DNA from 2 places in the Mycoplana sp. 10N416 genome. Region 1 is predicted to be linked to the other one. Evidence: predicted binding sites of a transcription regulator. Region 1 holds the regulator's gene; the other holds the start of a gene.
The links. The regulator LexA, encoded in region 1, represses DNA repair genes until DNA is damaged. The targets are predictions, from matches to a motif close to TGTTCNNNNTGTGTTCNG.
Positions count from the first base shown of each region.

Region 2: the regulator LexA is predicted to act here: its motif matches at 3,741-3,758, upstream of AC1DDS_RS02950 (PA0069 family radical SAM protein).

Region 1 covers NZ_JBFTIM010000010.1:121,451-128,281, reverse strand. Annotated here, with positions in the region: gene AC1DDS_RS20255 (ABC transporter) at 1-75, opposite strand, end outside; gene AC1DDS_RS20250 (L,D-transpeptidase) at 478-1,062, opposite strand; gene AC1DDS_RS20245 (SDR family NAD(P)-dependent oxidoreductase) at 1,264-2,022, shown strand; gene AC1DDS_RS20240 (AI-2E family transporter) at 2,149-3,186, shown strand; gene AC1DDS_RS20235 (YMGG-like glycine zipper-containing protein) at 3,460-3,717, shown strand; gene lexA (transcriptional repressor LexA) at 3,926-4,636, shown strand; gene AC1DDS_RS20225 (ComEC/Rec2 family competence protein) at 4,617-6,831, opposite strand, start outside.
Region 2 covers NZ_JBFTIM010000001.1:607,838-614,668, forward strand. Annotated here, with positions in the region: gene AC1DDS_RS02930 (tetratricopeptide repeat protein) at 1-1,588, shown strand, start outside; gene AC1DDS_RS02935 (4-(cytidine 5'-diphospho)-2-C-methyl-D-erythritol kinase) at 1,596-2,519, shown strand; gene moaB (molybdenum cofactor biosynthesis protein B) at 2,506-3,048, shown strand; gene AC1DDS_RS02945 (glycosyltransferase family protein) at 3,072-3,605, opposite strand; gene AC1DDS_RS02950 (PA0069 family radical SAM protein) at 3,818-4,975, shown strand; gene AC1DDS_RS02955 (ribonuclease HII) at 5,153-5,812, shown strand; gene AC1DDS_RS02960 (F0F1 ATP synthase subunit B) at 6,141-6,626, opposite strand; gene AC1DDS_RS02965 (F0F1 ATP synthase subunit B) at 6,638-6,831, opposite strand, start outside.

The sequences.
Region 1 (6,831 bases):
TTTGCCGACTGTGCCGCAGGCACTGAGACTGACAACGGAAAGTACTGCTACTGTCACGATTAGAAGTCTGCTCATCAACATGTCCTTTCCTTGGAACGGAATAGGTTTTGGAAGGCAACGCTACTACTAATAACCTCAAAAGCAACAAAGGCATAGTGCGGAATGGACACAAAGTTAATCGCTGCAAAGAGCTGACAAGATCAGATTTATCAACGAATTGTTTCAAGCCGTGATCAATGACTAGCCTGCGCGCTCTTGCAGGGTGCGATTCCGCTTCCTGCGGCGGCTCTTTGCGAAAGGACCGTCGCTTCCGATTGTTCAGTAGACCGTGTCCCCCATCAACTAGGGGCCCGTAAGGGTTTGCATGACAGCGCCAAGTCGGAATAACCGTGGCGCAAAACTGGCGGAAGGCTTGGAATTTATAGCCTGGAACACAGGAAACACATGGAGCTTGGCCTATTCCTTCCGGATGTATTGTCAAATGACCTTCACTCGCGTTCCCACGGGCGCACGGCTGTAGAGATCGACGATATCCTCATTCGTCAGGCGCACGCATCCGTTCGAGACCGCATGTCCGATCGACCACGGCTCATTTGTTCCATGCAGCCGGTACATGGTGTCCTGTTTGCCCTGGTAGAGATAGAGCGCGGCCGCTCCAAGGGGATTGTGCGGTCCGCCTTCCACGCCGCCCGCATACTGCGCCAGCCGCGGTTTGCGCCGAATCATGTCGTCTGTCGGCCTCCAGGAGGGCCATTCCGCCTTGCGACCCACGGTCGCCTCCCCCCGGAACGTCAGCCCCTCTTCGCCGACGGCAACGCCGTAGCGGATCGCACGGCCACCGCCCTCGACGAGATAAAGGTACCGTTCGAAGGTATTGACGACAATTGTGCCAGGCGCCTCGTTTCCATCATACGCGACCTGACGACGACGGTATTGGGAGGCTACGCGATAGGTCGACATGGAGGGATATCCCGCCGACCCGAAGGTCGAACTGCATCCAGAAGCCAGCAAACCCAGCCCCAGGAACACGAATCCCCGACGTGTCATGAAGTTCCTGTCCATTTGCACCTGCTAGCGATCAGACGAACCCCTGCCTTTTTTAGGCATACCATTGCGGCGCGCTCCGGCCAAGTCTCTCCCTTTGATTGAAGCCGGAAGAAAAAATGTGCCGACTAACCATGTCGGTTCCGCTTCCGACGAATCCCCTTGCGTCGAAGGGCGGCCTCTGTTCGACTGGCCGTGGCAGTCAACAGGGATGAAATAATGGCGTTTGCCTTCGACGGAAAAGTCGCGATCGTGACGGGCGCTGGTTCGGGAATAGGCGCCGCGATATCGCGACGCCTAGCCGCCGAGGGCGCCGAGGTTGTCCTTGCCGATATCGACCATGACGCCGCAGAGGGCATTGCAGCCGAGATTCGTGGTGCGCACGGAGACAAGGCCCATGCGGTCGCGGTGGACGTCACTGACGCCGAAGCGGTCAGGAGGCTGGTCGAAACGACGGTGGAAAGATGCGGCGGCTTGCATCTGGCGGTTAACAATGCCGGCATCCACGGGCCGCGGCTCCCCAGCGGGGACTATCCCATCGACGGCTGGCAGAAGGTGATGGACGTCAACCTGAACGGTGTCTTCTACGGCATGAAGCATCAGATTTCCGCCATGATGGCATCCGGTGGCGGCGCGATCGTCAACGTCTCCTCCGTGCTCGGTTGCGTCGGGCTGCCGTTCACGGTGGCCTATACCGCGGCAAAGCACGGCGTAACGGGACTGACCAAGGTCGCGGCAATCGAGTATGCCAAGTTCGGTATCCGCATCAACGCCGTCGGTCCCGGCTGGATCGAAACCCCGCTCCTGACGGAGCATCCGCAACTGGCGAGCAGCCGTCGGATGGAATCGCTGCAGCCGATGGGGCGACGAGGGCGCCCGGAGGAAGTCGCCGCACTCGTCTGCTTCTTGCTTTCGGACGAGGCGAGCTTCATCACGGGCAGCTATCATCTCGTGGACGGTGCCTATAGCGCACACTAGCGTGTCCGACGGCTGACCTGGCAGATCGAAGGGGTACTGAACGAGGTCTTGCGGTCCGCATCGGACCCCGCGTAAAGTCTTGCCGACCAAGATCGGGAACTGTGGATGGTCAAAGAACAAGGACAAATGACCGGACTGATAACCGCCGGCATACTCGTTCTTGCGCTGCTGCACGCCGCACAATCGGTCTTCGTTCCGTTCGCGTTTTCCATTCTGGTCATCGCGTTGATATGGCCGGTCCAGGCCGCCCTCCAGAAGGTGATGCCGCGGCTGCTTGCGCTGCTCATAGCGCTGACCGTGACGATCATCGCGGTGGTCTCCGTGGGGTCGTCGATTGCCTGGGGGCTGGGTGTCCTCGGGCATTGGCTGTTCCTCAACGCCGGCCGTTTTCAGACGATCTACCTCGATTGGGCCCAATGGCTGGAAGAGCATGGTGTGGCGATCGCCGGCCCGTTGGCAGAGCGGTTCAACGTCGGCACGCTCGTCGGATTGCTGCAAGGGGTCGCCGGACGCATGAACAGTTTCGCCGGTTTCACGCTGGTGATCTTCATATCCGTCATGCTCGGCCTTCTGGAAGTGGAGGACGTCAAGCGACGCCTGCTGTTGCCGAGCGTCCAACCGCACGGTGCGCGGATTCTGGCGGCGAACAGAAGGATCGGTGCCAAGCTTCGACGCTTCATGGCCGTGCGTACGTTTGCCAGTATCCTGACGGGGTTGGTCGTTTGGATATTCGCCCGGTTCGTTGGTCTTGAGTTGGCTGCGGCCTGGGGAGCGATTGCGTTCGCCCTCAATTACATTCCTTTCCTCGGGCCATTCGTGGCGACGGTCTTCCCCACCTTGTTTGCGATTGCCCAGTTCGATTCGTGGCAATCCGCAGTGTTCGTCTTCGTCGGACTGAACCTTATCCAATTTGTCATCGGCAGCTACCTGGAGCCACGGCTGACCGGTGCTTCGCTCGCGATTTCACCGTTCGCCGTGATTTTCTCCGTGTTCTTTTGGAGTTTCATGTGGGGCCTTCCGGGTGCCTTCATTGGCGTTCCCATCCTGATTTGCCTCATCGAATACGCAGCACAGGTGCCGGCGACCCGCTGGATCGCCGTGCTCCTGTCCAGTACCGTGAATGATGACGCTGTTGCCGCTTTGGACCGCCGCGACAGGACTTGAGCTGCCTGACCGGAATGGCCGCGGATACTAGCTCACCGCGGGAACTGTAACGCCGATCAACAATCGTGGTGTCAGCACAAAATCGGAAAAGCGGGCTTTTTTGCCCCGTACTTGCCGGCCGCCGATTGAGAAGAGACAGAACCAATAACCTGCCTGGGCCGCCGCGCCACGAGCGGTTGTACCTGGCCGAAAAACCGGATTACACTTGACCGTTCGTTCGGATGGACAAGATTACGAGAGGCAAGAGAATCAACGAGAGAGGAAGGAATGGACATGACCAAGATTTCCCTAGTGCTCGTTCTGGCCGGGCTCGCAGCCGTCGGCTGCACGCCAACCGAGAGGGGCGCCGGCATCGGCGCAGCCACCGGCGCCGTGATCGGCGGCGCCATCACCAATGACGTCCGCGGCGCCGCCGTCGGAGCCGCCATCGGCGGTGTTTCCGGCGCGGTCATCGGCCATGTGGCCGGACAGCCTGGTCGTTGCTACTACCGCGATCGCTACGGCCGCCGCTACGTCGCCGCGTGCCCATAACAGCCTCACCGGCCGTGTCGCAGTTGAACAGGGAAAGACCTTGTCCCTCATAAGGTCTTTCCCGGACAATGGAATTTCCCGCCGGTATCACAGCTTAGAATTTCAAACGAGCGACTGCACCTTTGATTGAAATTTGCCCCCTTGCGGAACACATATGGAACAGATAGTGTCTGTTCTGGATTTGTTTCACGATTCTGGGTGACGAGCCATGCTGACCCGCAAACAACAGGAACTGCTCCTGTTCATCCACGAGCGGATGAAGGAGACCGGCATTCCGCCGTCATTCGACGAGATGAAGGATGCGCTCGATCTCGCCTCGAAATCGGGCATTCACCGGTTGATCACCGCCCTCGAGGAGCGCGGCTTTATCCGCCGGCTGCCAAATCGGGCGCGCGCACTCGAGGTGATAAAGCTGCCCGAGGCCTATTCTCCGAGCCTGAAGGCGCGGCGTGGCTTTTCCCCGTCCGTCATCGAAGGAAGCCTTGGCAAGCCGGCGACGGCGCCCTCCCCGGCCAAGCCCGCGGCCGCGGACGGGTCGGCTTCGGTTCCGGTCATGGGGCGCATCGCCGCCGGCGTGCCGATCTCGGCAATCCAGAACAACACCCATGACATCGCGGTTCCCATGGAGATGCTCGGCGCTGGCGAGCATTATGCGCTTGAAGTCAAGGGCGACTCGATGATCGAGGCCGGGATCCTCGACGGAGATACCGTCATCATCCGCAACACCAACTCCGCCAACCCGGGAGAGATCGTCGTGGCTCTCGTCGACGACGAGGAGGCGACGCTGAAGCGTTTCCGCCGCAAGGGCGCCTCCATTGCTTTGGAAGCCGCCAATCCTGCCTACGAGACCCGCATCTTCGGCCCCGACCGGGTGAAGATTCAAGGCAAGCTCGTCGGCCTCATTCGCCGGTATCACTGACTGCGTCTTCTAAGTCGAGATATGTGTTCGTCCGCCAGTCGTACAGACGGTGCCGGCTCCAGGGGCGATGAAGCGTCGTGACAGCATTGCGGACGCTGTAACTTGCGCGGCCGGTCGGATCGACCGGCTGCGGCGTTATTTCAAGGGCGCCGGTGCGGCGCAGGCTGCGCGCCGAAACGAGTCGAGCGCCCGAACGGCAGGTTTCCATTCGAAGGTATCGTGGCACGACCACGAGATCGGCACTGTCGCAGGCAGTTCCGAGAAAGGCCGGGTCCTCGACCGCGAGGACACGCCAACCGGCCGGCGCAACACCGGCGCACCACGCCTTGCGGCGGCAAACGAATCGCTTGTCGTTGGCGGCTGTGGCGAACGCCGCACGCATGTCAGCGCGCGCACGCGCCATCGCAGCAGCGTCAAGCACCACTTCCCGTTCCGTACTTCGGCGCTGTCGTGCACCCGAGCTCGCTTCCGGTGCTGCTTGGCCGACCAAGTTCTCCGAGCGACCGATGCCCGCGCCACCTCCGCCCGCGGGCTCCCGTTGCGCGGCATCTTCATCGGTCAGGAACAATGGCGAACGATGGCTTTCGATGCGAAGGGCGCGACGCCATTGATCGTAGATGAAATCGGGCGGCTTCGACCGATTCGTGGCGGCCTCTCCCGGCGTGACGAGCGCCACCAGCCGACCGTCCTCCGATACGAGAAGCTCGGGCGGCGCATCCGAAGGACGGACGGCCACAACGGCCACGCCGAAGACGAGTGGTAAAAGGCCGATGAGCGCGAGACGGGTGCGAAGCAGACAGAGGAACCCGCCACCTGCTGCAATGAGCGCGAATGCCAGCGGGGGCAATCTGCCGGTGACTACCTCTCCGCCCCAGCCGGAAACCCAATTGGCCATGGCGATGATCCAGTCGACGCCCCGTCCCATGATCGCGAGCGGAATGCCGTCCAGCCCGAGCGGCATGAGCAGCATGGCGATGACGGCCGTCGGCATGACGATGAACGAAGTGATCGGCATCGCAAGAAGGTTTCCGGCAAGGCCATAGGCCGGGATGCGATGGAAGTGTCCGATGGAATAGACGAGCGTTGCGACCCCGCCGATCAGGGACGACAGCAGAATCCCACCGGCAAACGCAGATGCAACCGAAAGCATCCGTGATCGATCGCCGATCCACCTGTGGCGCCGCGCGGACCAGTCGCGCCAGGCAGCATAGCCCGCAACCAGACCGAGGGTTGCCGCATAGGACATCTGGAAGCCGGGACCGGTGACCGCGGAAGGCGTCACCGCCAGAATGATCAGTGCCGACAGCGCGACATTGCGCAGGCTGATGGCGGTGCGGTCGAACAGGACAGCGAACAGCATGACGACGATCATCAGCCACGAGCGGACCGCCGAAACCGCCCCGCCGGAGATCAGGATGTAAAGGGTGACCGTGATCAACCCGCCGATGGCTGCGATTTTCTTGATCGGGAACTGTTCGGCTGCGCCCGGAACCAGCGCCAGCAGCAGTCGGGCGCCGACCAGAAAAGTGCCCGCCGCAAGCACCATGTTGAGCCCTGAAATCGCCAGAACGTGCGCGAGGCCCGATTGGCGCAAGGCCTCCACCGTTTTCGGGCTGATGCCGCGCTGTTCGGCCGTGATCAAGGCGGCAGAAATTGCGCCTGCATCGCCGCCGATGCGGCCACGAATGTGTTGCGTGATAGCACTCCGCCATTCGGCCACCACTCGGCTTGCTGCACCGTATGCGGTTTCACTTCGCGCCGGCGGGTTCAACTCCGTCGCCGCCGGTTTGCCGTAAAAGTATCCGATAGCCCCGGTTCCGGCGAAATAGGCGTCGAAAGCAAAGTCGTTGAGACCCGGCAACGCCGGTCCCGACGGCGGATTCAGCCGCGCGCGTCCGACGATCCCGCTGCCGATCGGCAGCGGCGTATGGGGACTGCGCGCAAGGAGACTGACGTGGTCGGGCGGACGCCGCAATGTCGGGCCGTCGGTCGTCAGCAGCGCCACCCGGTACCGCAGGCGGCCGCGGTCATCGGCTTCGCGAGACAGCACCCTCCCCGTAATCGTCGTCGTCACCGGCTGATCCAGCATGACGGTGGAAAGCCGCCAGCTTTCGACCGCGGAGAGCGCGATTCCGAGAAGCAGCAGGAATGCCGCGCGCGTGACAAAGGACAGGAGAGTCTGGCGATGCCGCAGG
Region 2 (6,831 bases), on a different contig from region 1:
GGTCAAAGAGCGCCTGATGATCACGCTCCTGATGGACGGTCAGTTCGACGAGGGTGTGAAGTTTGCCGAGGCGCTGAAGGGTGATGCAGCCGTCGAGCGGATCACGACCATCGTGCGCGGCATGGACGCAATCCGCAAGCGCGAGTACCGCACCGCGGATAAGATCCTGCGCTACAGCGGCCCGAACGATCTGGACCGCATGATGAACGGCCTGCTGGCCGCCTGGGCGAAGTTCGGCGACGGCAAGACGAAGGAAGCGCTTGCCACCATTTCGGACATGAAGGGTCCCGATTGGTTCGCGATCTTCAAGAACTACCATGCGGGCGCCATTGCCGCCGCTGCCGGTGACAAGGCCACGGCCCGCAAGCGGCTGAACGACGCCATACTCGATCGCGACGGCGGCAGTGCGGCACCCGACACCTTCATGCGGGCCGTGATGACGCTTGCCCGGCTTGAGGCGCGCGAGGGCAACACACAGAAGGCGCTTGACGCGATCTCGGTGGGTGACAACCTGATCTCCAACTACGCGCCGCTGAAGGCCCTGCGCGAGGGGGTCACAAAGGGCGAGAAGCAGGAACAGCAGGTTCGCACGGCAGCCCAGGGCGCTTCCGCCGTGCTCTTTTCGATCGGCGGCGCGCTGAACCGCGAAGGCGCGGAAGACATCGTGTCGCTCTATCTGCAGATCGCGCGCGCGCTCGATCCCGACAGCCCCGACACGCTGGTTCTGCTCGGTGGCATTGCGGAAAACCAGAAGAAGCCGGAACTGGCGATCGAGTACTACCAGAAGGTACCGAAGGATTCGCCGATGCGCCGCATCTCCGAGCTACAGCTCGGTCTGCAGCTCGCCGACCTCGGCAAGGTGGACGACGCCAAGAAGCACCTGAAGGCGTTGATCGAAGCGGATCCGCAGGACCTGCGCAGCTATCTCGCCTATGGCAGCGTCCTTTCCGATGCCAAGGAATACAAGGAGATGGGCGAGGTCTACGACCGCGCGGTCGAGGTGATCGGCAACGTACCCAACCGCTCGCACTGGACGATCTTCTTCCAGCGCGGCATCGCCTACGAACGCCAGAAGAAATGGGAACTCGCCGAGCCGAACTTCCGCAAGGCGCTGGAGCTGAACCCGGACCAGCCGCAGGTGCTGAACTATCTCGGCTATTCCTGGGTGGATATGAACATCAATCTGGCGGAAGGGCTGGAGATGATCCGCAAGGCCGTCAGCGTCAAGCCCGACGACGGCTATATCGTCGATTCGCTCGGCTGGGCCTACTTCCGCCTCGGCCAGTTCGACGACGCGGTGGCGGAACTGGAGCGCGCCGCCGAATTGCGGGCGGGCGATGCGACGATCAACGACCATCTCGGCGACGCCTACTGGCGCGTTGGCCGCAAGCTGGAGGCGACCTTCCAGTGGAACCGCGCACTCGGTCTCAAGCCCGAAGAAGCCGAGATCCCCAAGATCAAGGCGAAAATCGAATCCGGACTGCCTGAGCCCACCGATGCACCGCCGGCCGCTGCCCAGGCGACCGACGGCAAGGAGCCGATCAAGACCCCATCGCTGAAGGTCACGGAAAGCGACAAGAAATCCTGATCCGGCAATGGCTTTCGATGAAGGCATGACGGGTTTCGTGCTGGCAGAGGCGGCACCAGCCAAGATCAATCTGGCGCTGCATGTCGTCGGCCGACGGGCCGATGGCTACCACCTCCTCGACATGCTCGTCACCTTCACCCGGTTCGGCGACCGCGTCGGCGTGGCGCCAGCGGAGGCGGACCGGTTCAGGCTATCGGGTCGGTTTGCGCCCCAGCTGCGGGACGCACCGGCGACCAGCAATCTCGTGCTCGCGGCACGCGACCTGCTCCGGGCGGCGCTGCAGCACAGGGGCAAGGCCGCCCCGCCCGTTCACTTGCACCTGGAAAAGAACCTGCCTGTCGCCTCCGGCATCGGCGGCGGCTCTGCCGACGCGGCCGCTACCCTACGCGCGCTCTTGCGGCACTGGGGCGCCTCGTTTACGGCAGCCGATCTGGCGGACCTGGCGCTGCAACTGGGCGCCGACGTCCCGATGTGCCTTTCTTCGCGGCCGCTCGTCGCCCGTGGCATTGGCGAACAGCTGACCATGCTTGACGCACTGCCCTCTTTTCCGATCGTTCTCGTCAATCCCCTTGTCGGCGTTTCGACGCCGGACATCTTCCGGCGGCTTGCCACGAAGGAAAACCCGCGCCTCGCTCCACCGGCGGCCCTCACCGACGCGGCGGCATGGCTTGCAGCGATGCAATCAATGCGCAACGATCTGGAAGAACCGGCGCGCGCCATCTGTCCGGAAATCGACGCGGTACGAACAGAGTTGATCAGAACTGGCGCCCGTCTGATACGCATGTCCGGCTCTGGTGCCACCTGCTTTGGCCTGTACGATACCGCGGATGCGGCGCACCGGGCCGCCGCCGTGCTGGAATCGGCGCGGCCAGACTGGTTCGTTGTTGCGACCGAAAGTTATGACGGAGGGGAACCACATGGCACGGCTTGACGAGACGAGACCCTTCATTCCTCTTTCGATCGCCATTCTGACCGTGTCCGACACGCGCACGCCCGCAGACGACCGCTCGGGCGACACGCTGGTGGAGCGGCTGGAGAAGGCCGGGCACCGGCTCGCCGCGCGCGCGATCGTTGCGGACGACAAGGCGGCGATCCGCGCGCAGGTCGAAGGTTGGACGAAGGATGCCGGCGTCGACGTCGTGATCACCACCGGTGGGACCGGTTTCACCGGCCGCGACGTGACGCCCGAAGCGCTGGAGCCGTTGTTCGAGAAGAAGATGGACGGGTTTTCGGAGGTGTTCCACCGCATCTCCTACGACAAGATCGGCACCTCGACCATACAGTCCCGCGCCACCGGCGGCGTCGCAAACGCGACCTTCATCTTCGTGCTGCCCGGCTCGCCCGGCGCCTGCCGCGATGCCTGGGACGGCATCCTTGCCGCGCAACTGGACTACCGCCACCTGCCCTGCAACTTCGTCGAGATCATGCCGCGCCTCGACGAGCACCTTAAGCGCAAATAAGCAGCCGGCCACCTTCTCTTGGGCTATGCCCCGACTTTCTGCCGCATCGCGCGAACCGCCCAGGCGGGTACGATCTCGGCGACCAGTTGCCGGGCCGCGACGCCGGTTGCAATCCCCGCGAGGCTGGCGTTTGGCGCGGCAAGCGCGATTGCCTGTCGTTTCGAAAGGAGCAGTCCTTGCTCCAGCGCGGTTCGCCGACCGAGCAGCCGCCGAAGAAACGGCCGGCGATGATTGTGCGAGCCGACAAAGCGCGCGGGCGCCTGGCTCGTGCCAATATATTCGCCGACGGCATCGGTCCAACCGCTTAATGGCCGGGCTCCCGGCTCCAGCAGCAGCAGCCACTCGCCCCGTGCGGAGCTTACCACCTCATGCAGGTCCCAATGCGTCAGAAAAATGCAGCCCGCAGCGTCTGCCACCTTGGCCGAGCCATCGGACGAACCATGATCGAGCACGATGACATCCCGCACCAATCCCTCGACGGCGCCGGGAACAAGCGCGGACAGGGTCTGCGCCAGCTCGGGCTCGTCATTGTGGCATTCCATCAAGACCGTCAGCATTTGCGACCAATACCGCATTGCAGCAAACAAAGCCACTGAAGGCATTGGCGAATCCGCCTGGAGCTTCTGATGCCCGCACGGACGGCGCCAACCGGTCGGGCGGAGCTTTGGGGCAATTGCGCGGAAAACAAGATTTGTTCTTGTCTTGTTCTCTTTTCACTGTTAGGAATAAAGTCATTGGAGGGGAGAGATCCCCTCAATGGAGAACCCCGATGACCGAACTGCAAAGCCTCAGGGAGGGCGCGCTCGCGCCCGCCAATACGGTCGATATTGCCGATGCGCTGATGGCGCAGACGGGTCTGCGCATCGATATTGATCGGCGTCGCGGACGCGGGGCCGGCTTGAACTTTTCCGGCCGCTTCGAGCCGCAGACACGAGAGAGCTTTGATGACGGTTGGGAATCCTTGGAGGACCTGCCGCCGTTCAAGACCGAAGTGCAGGTGGAGAAGCCGCGCAGCATTATCACCCGCAACGAGTCACCCGACATCCCGTTCGATCGCTCGGTCAACCCCTATCGCGGCTGTGAGCACGGCTGCATCTATTGCTTTGCCCGCCCGTCACACGCCTTCATGGGGCTTTCCGCCGGGCTGGACTTCGAAGCGAAGCTGTTTGCCAAGCCCGACGCACCGCGACTGCTGGAACGCGAACTTTCCAAGCCCGGTTACCGGCCTCGGGTGATCGCGATCGGCACGAACACGGATCCCTATCAGCCGATCGAAAAGGAGTGGCGCATCATGCGCCAGATTCTCGAAGTCCTGGAAGCCGCCGACCATCCCGTCTCGATCGTCACCAAGTCGGCCCTCGTCATGCGCGATATCGATATCCTTTCGCGCATGGCTGCAAAAGGGCTTGCCTGGGTCGGCCTGTCGGTGACGACGCTCGACCGCAAGCTGGCCCGCACGATGGAGCCGCGCGCGGCAACGCCTACGCGGCGGCTCGAAGCAATGCGTGCATTGTCGGAGGCCGGCGTTCCGGTCAGCGTGATGGCGGCGCCGCTTATCCCCGGCCTGAACGACCACGAGTTGGAACGGATCCTTGAGTCCGGCAAGGCTGCCGGTGCCCAGGAGGCGAGCTATGTGCTCCTGCGTCTGCCGCTCGAAGTCAGCCCGTTGTTTCGGGACTGGCTGCTGCGGGAATATCCGGATCGCTATCGACACGTGATGTCGCTGGTGCGCTCGATGCGGGGCGGCAAGGACTATGACGCCGAGTTCGGCAAGCGGATGAAGGGCGCCGGCCCATACGCCTGGCAGATCGCGCGGCGGTTCGAGCTGGCGGCCAAGCGGCTCAAGCTGAACCGGATCCGACGGAGCCTTTCAACCGATCTGTTCGTTCCACCGTCCGGCAGCGGCGTCCAGCTCTCGTTGCTCTGACATCACTCCTGGCGGTTGAGACCGGTCGCAAGCCAAAGGCTTGCAAGGACAACGGCCACATGATCCGACTGCCAAACGAAATCGACATTGCACCGTCCCCAGCAATGTCGTGGTTCCCTCGGTGCCGCCTCGCCGAGGGACTTGCAGGGAATCGGTCGGTCGTGCGAGGGTCGCCGCATGCCACGCCGCGCGACCACCGATTCCCCCCTCCTCTTCGACCTTCCCGAAGGCCCGGACTTCCTGATGGAACTGGCCGCCCGCAAGGCCGGCCAATGGCCGGTCGCCGGTGCGGACGAGGCCGGGCGCGGGCCGCTCGCCGGGCCGGTGGTGGCGGCGGCCGTCATCCTCGACCCGGAGAGAATTCCGGATGGCCTGCACGACTCCAAGCAATTGACGGCGGCAAAGCGCGAGGCGCTGTTTACCGAGATCCTGGCGACCGCGATGGTATCAGTCGCCTCTTCGAGCGCGCGCCGGATCGACCGCACGGATATTCGCAAAGCCAGTCTGGACGCGATGCGCAGAGCGGTGTTCGGCCTTCCCGCGCGGCCCGGCCTGGTCCTGACCGACGGACTGGACGTCCCGCCCGGACTTGCCTGCGCGGGCAAGGCGGTCGTCAAAGGGGACGCCCGCGTGCTTTCAATTGCCGCGGCGTCCATCATTGCCAAGGTCGTTCGCGACCGGATGATGACCTGTGCCGAAAGCACCTATCCGGGCTATGGCTTCGACGCCCATGCCGGCTATGCGACAGAGCGCCATCGCGCGGCGATCGGTGAGTTCGGCCCCTGTACTCTGCATCGCATGAGTTTTCGACCATTCAGGGTGGACGCCCAAGACTGACGCTGTCCGACCCGTACGCCGGTTGATGTCCGCGTCGAAGGAGATGGCTTCGGTTTAGGAAATGGACGAGGACAGTGCCCCTTCCCGACGAAGATAGACCCATTGCAACGCTTGCCGAAAAGCATGCAAGCCAAGTGTTTTTCGGCGCGTGAACCGTTTCTGCCGCTGCTCAGCCCGTCACCCATCAAACGATCAGCCAGCGTCCCGAAACTCAAGGGCCCTTGCCAAACTCCGGCTTACCTACGCAGGAGAAGTCGCCGCACGACCTCAAACGACAAAAGGCCGGATCGCTCCGGCCTTTCAATTCTCTTGGGAATGTCACCGACCCTTAGTTCAAGCGGGTCTTCACTTCCGCGACGGCCTTGTCGAACAGCGACTTGCTGGTGGCAGCATCGGACTTGCTCGAAAGCACGTTCTCGGCGGCGCTGATGGCGAGATCGACGGCGGCCGAACGAACGGCGTTGATCGCGTCGGCCTCGGCCTGCTTGATCTTCTGCTCCGACAGTGCGGTGCGACGGGTTACATACTCTTCCGTCTTCTGCTTGGCTTCAGCCGTCAGCGCCTCTGCCTCGCGCTGCGCGGTCGCCACGATGGCGGCTGCCTCTGCCTCGGCTTCCTTGCGCTTGCGCTGGTATTCGGCCAGCAGGCTCTGGGCCTCTTCGCGCAGGCGCTTGGCCTCCATGAGCTCGTTCGAGATCTTGTCGGCCCGCTGGTCGAGGGCCTTGCCCATCGCGCCGGGGACCTTCAGGTAAACGATCAGCGCCAGAAAGAGGACGAGACCAACGAAGGCGTAGAAAGTTGCGTCAAATGCCATGGTCCGCTTCCTTACTTCGCTGCCGCCGACTTCACCGCGGCCGCGATCTCGGTCTTGGTGGTCTTGCCGCCGATGAGCTGCTCGATCACAGCCGCAGCGGTTTCTTCGGCGATTGCGCCGACGTCGGCGAGGGCCTTGTCCTTGATCCCGGCGATGCGGGTCTCGGCGGCGGCGATCTTGCCGTTGAGGCTTTCTTCGATCTTCA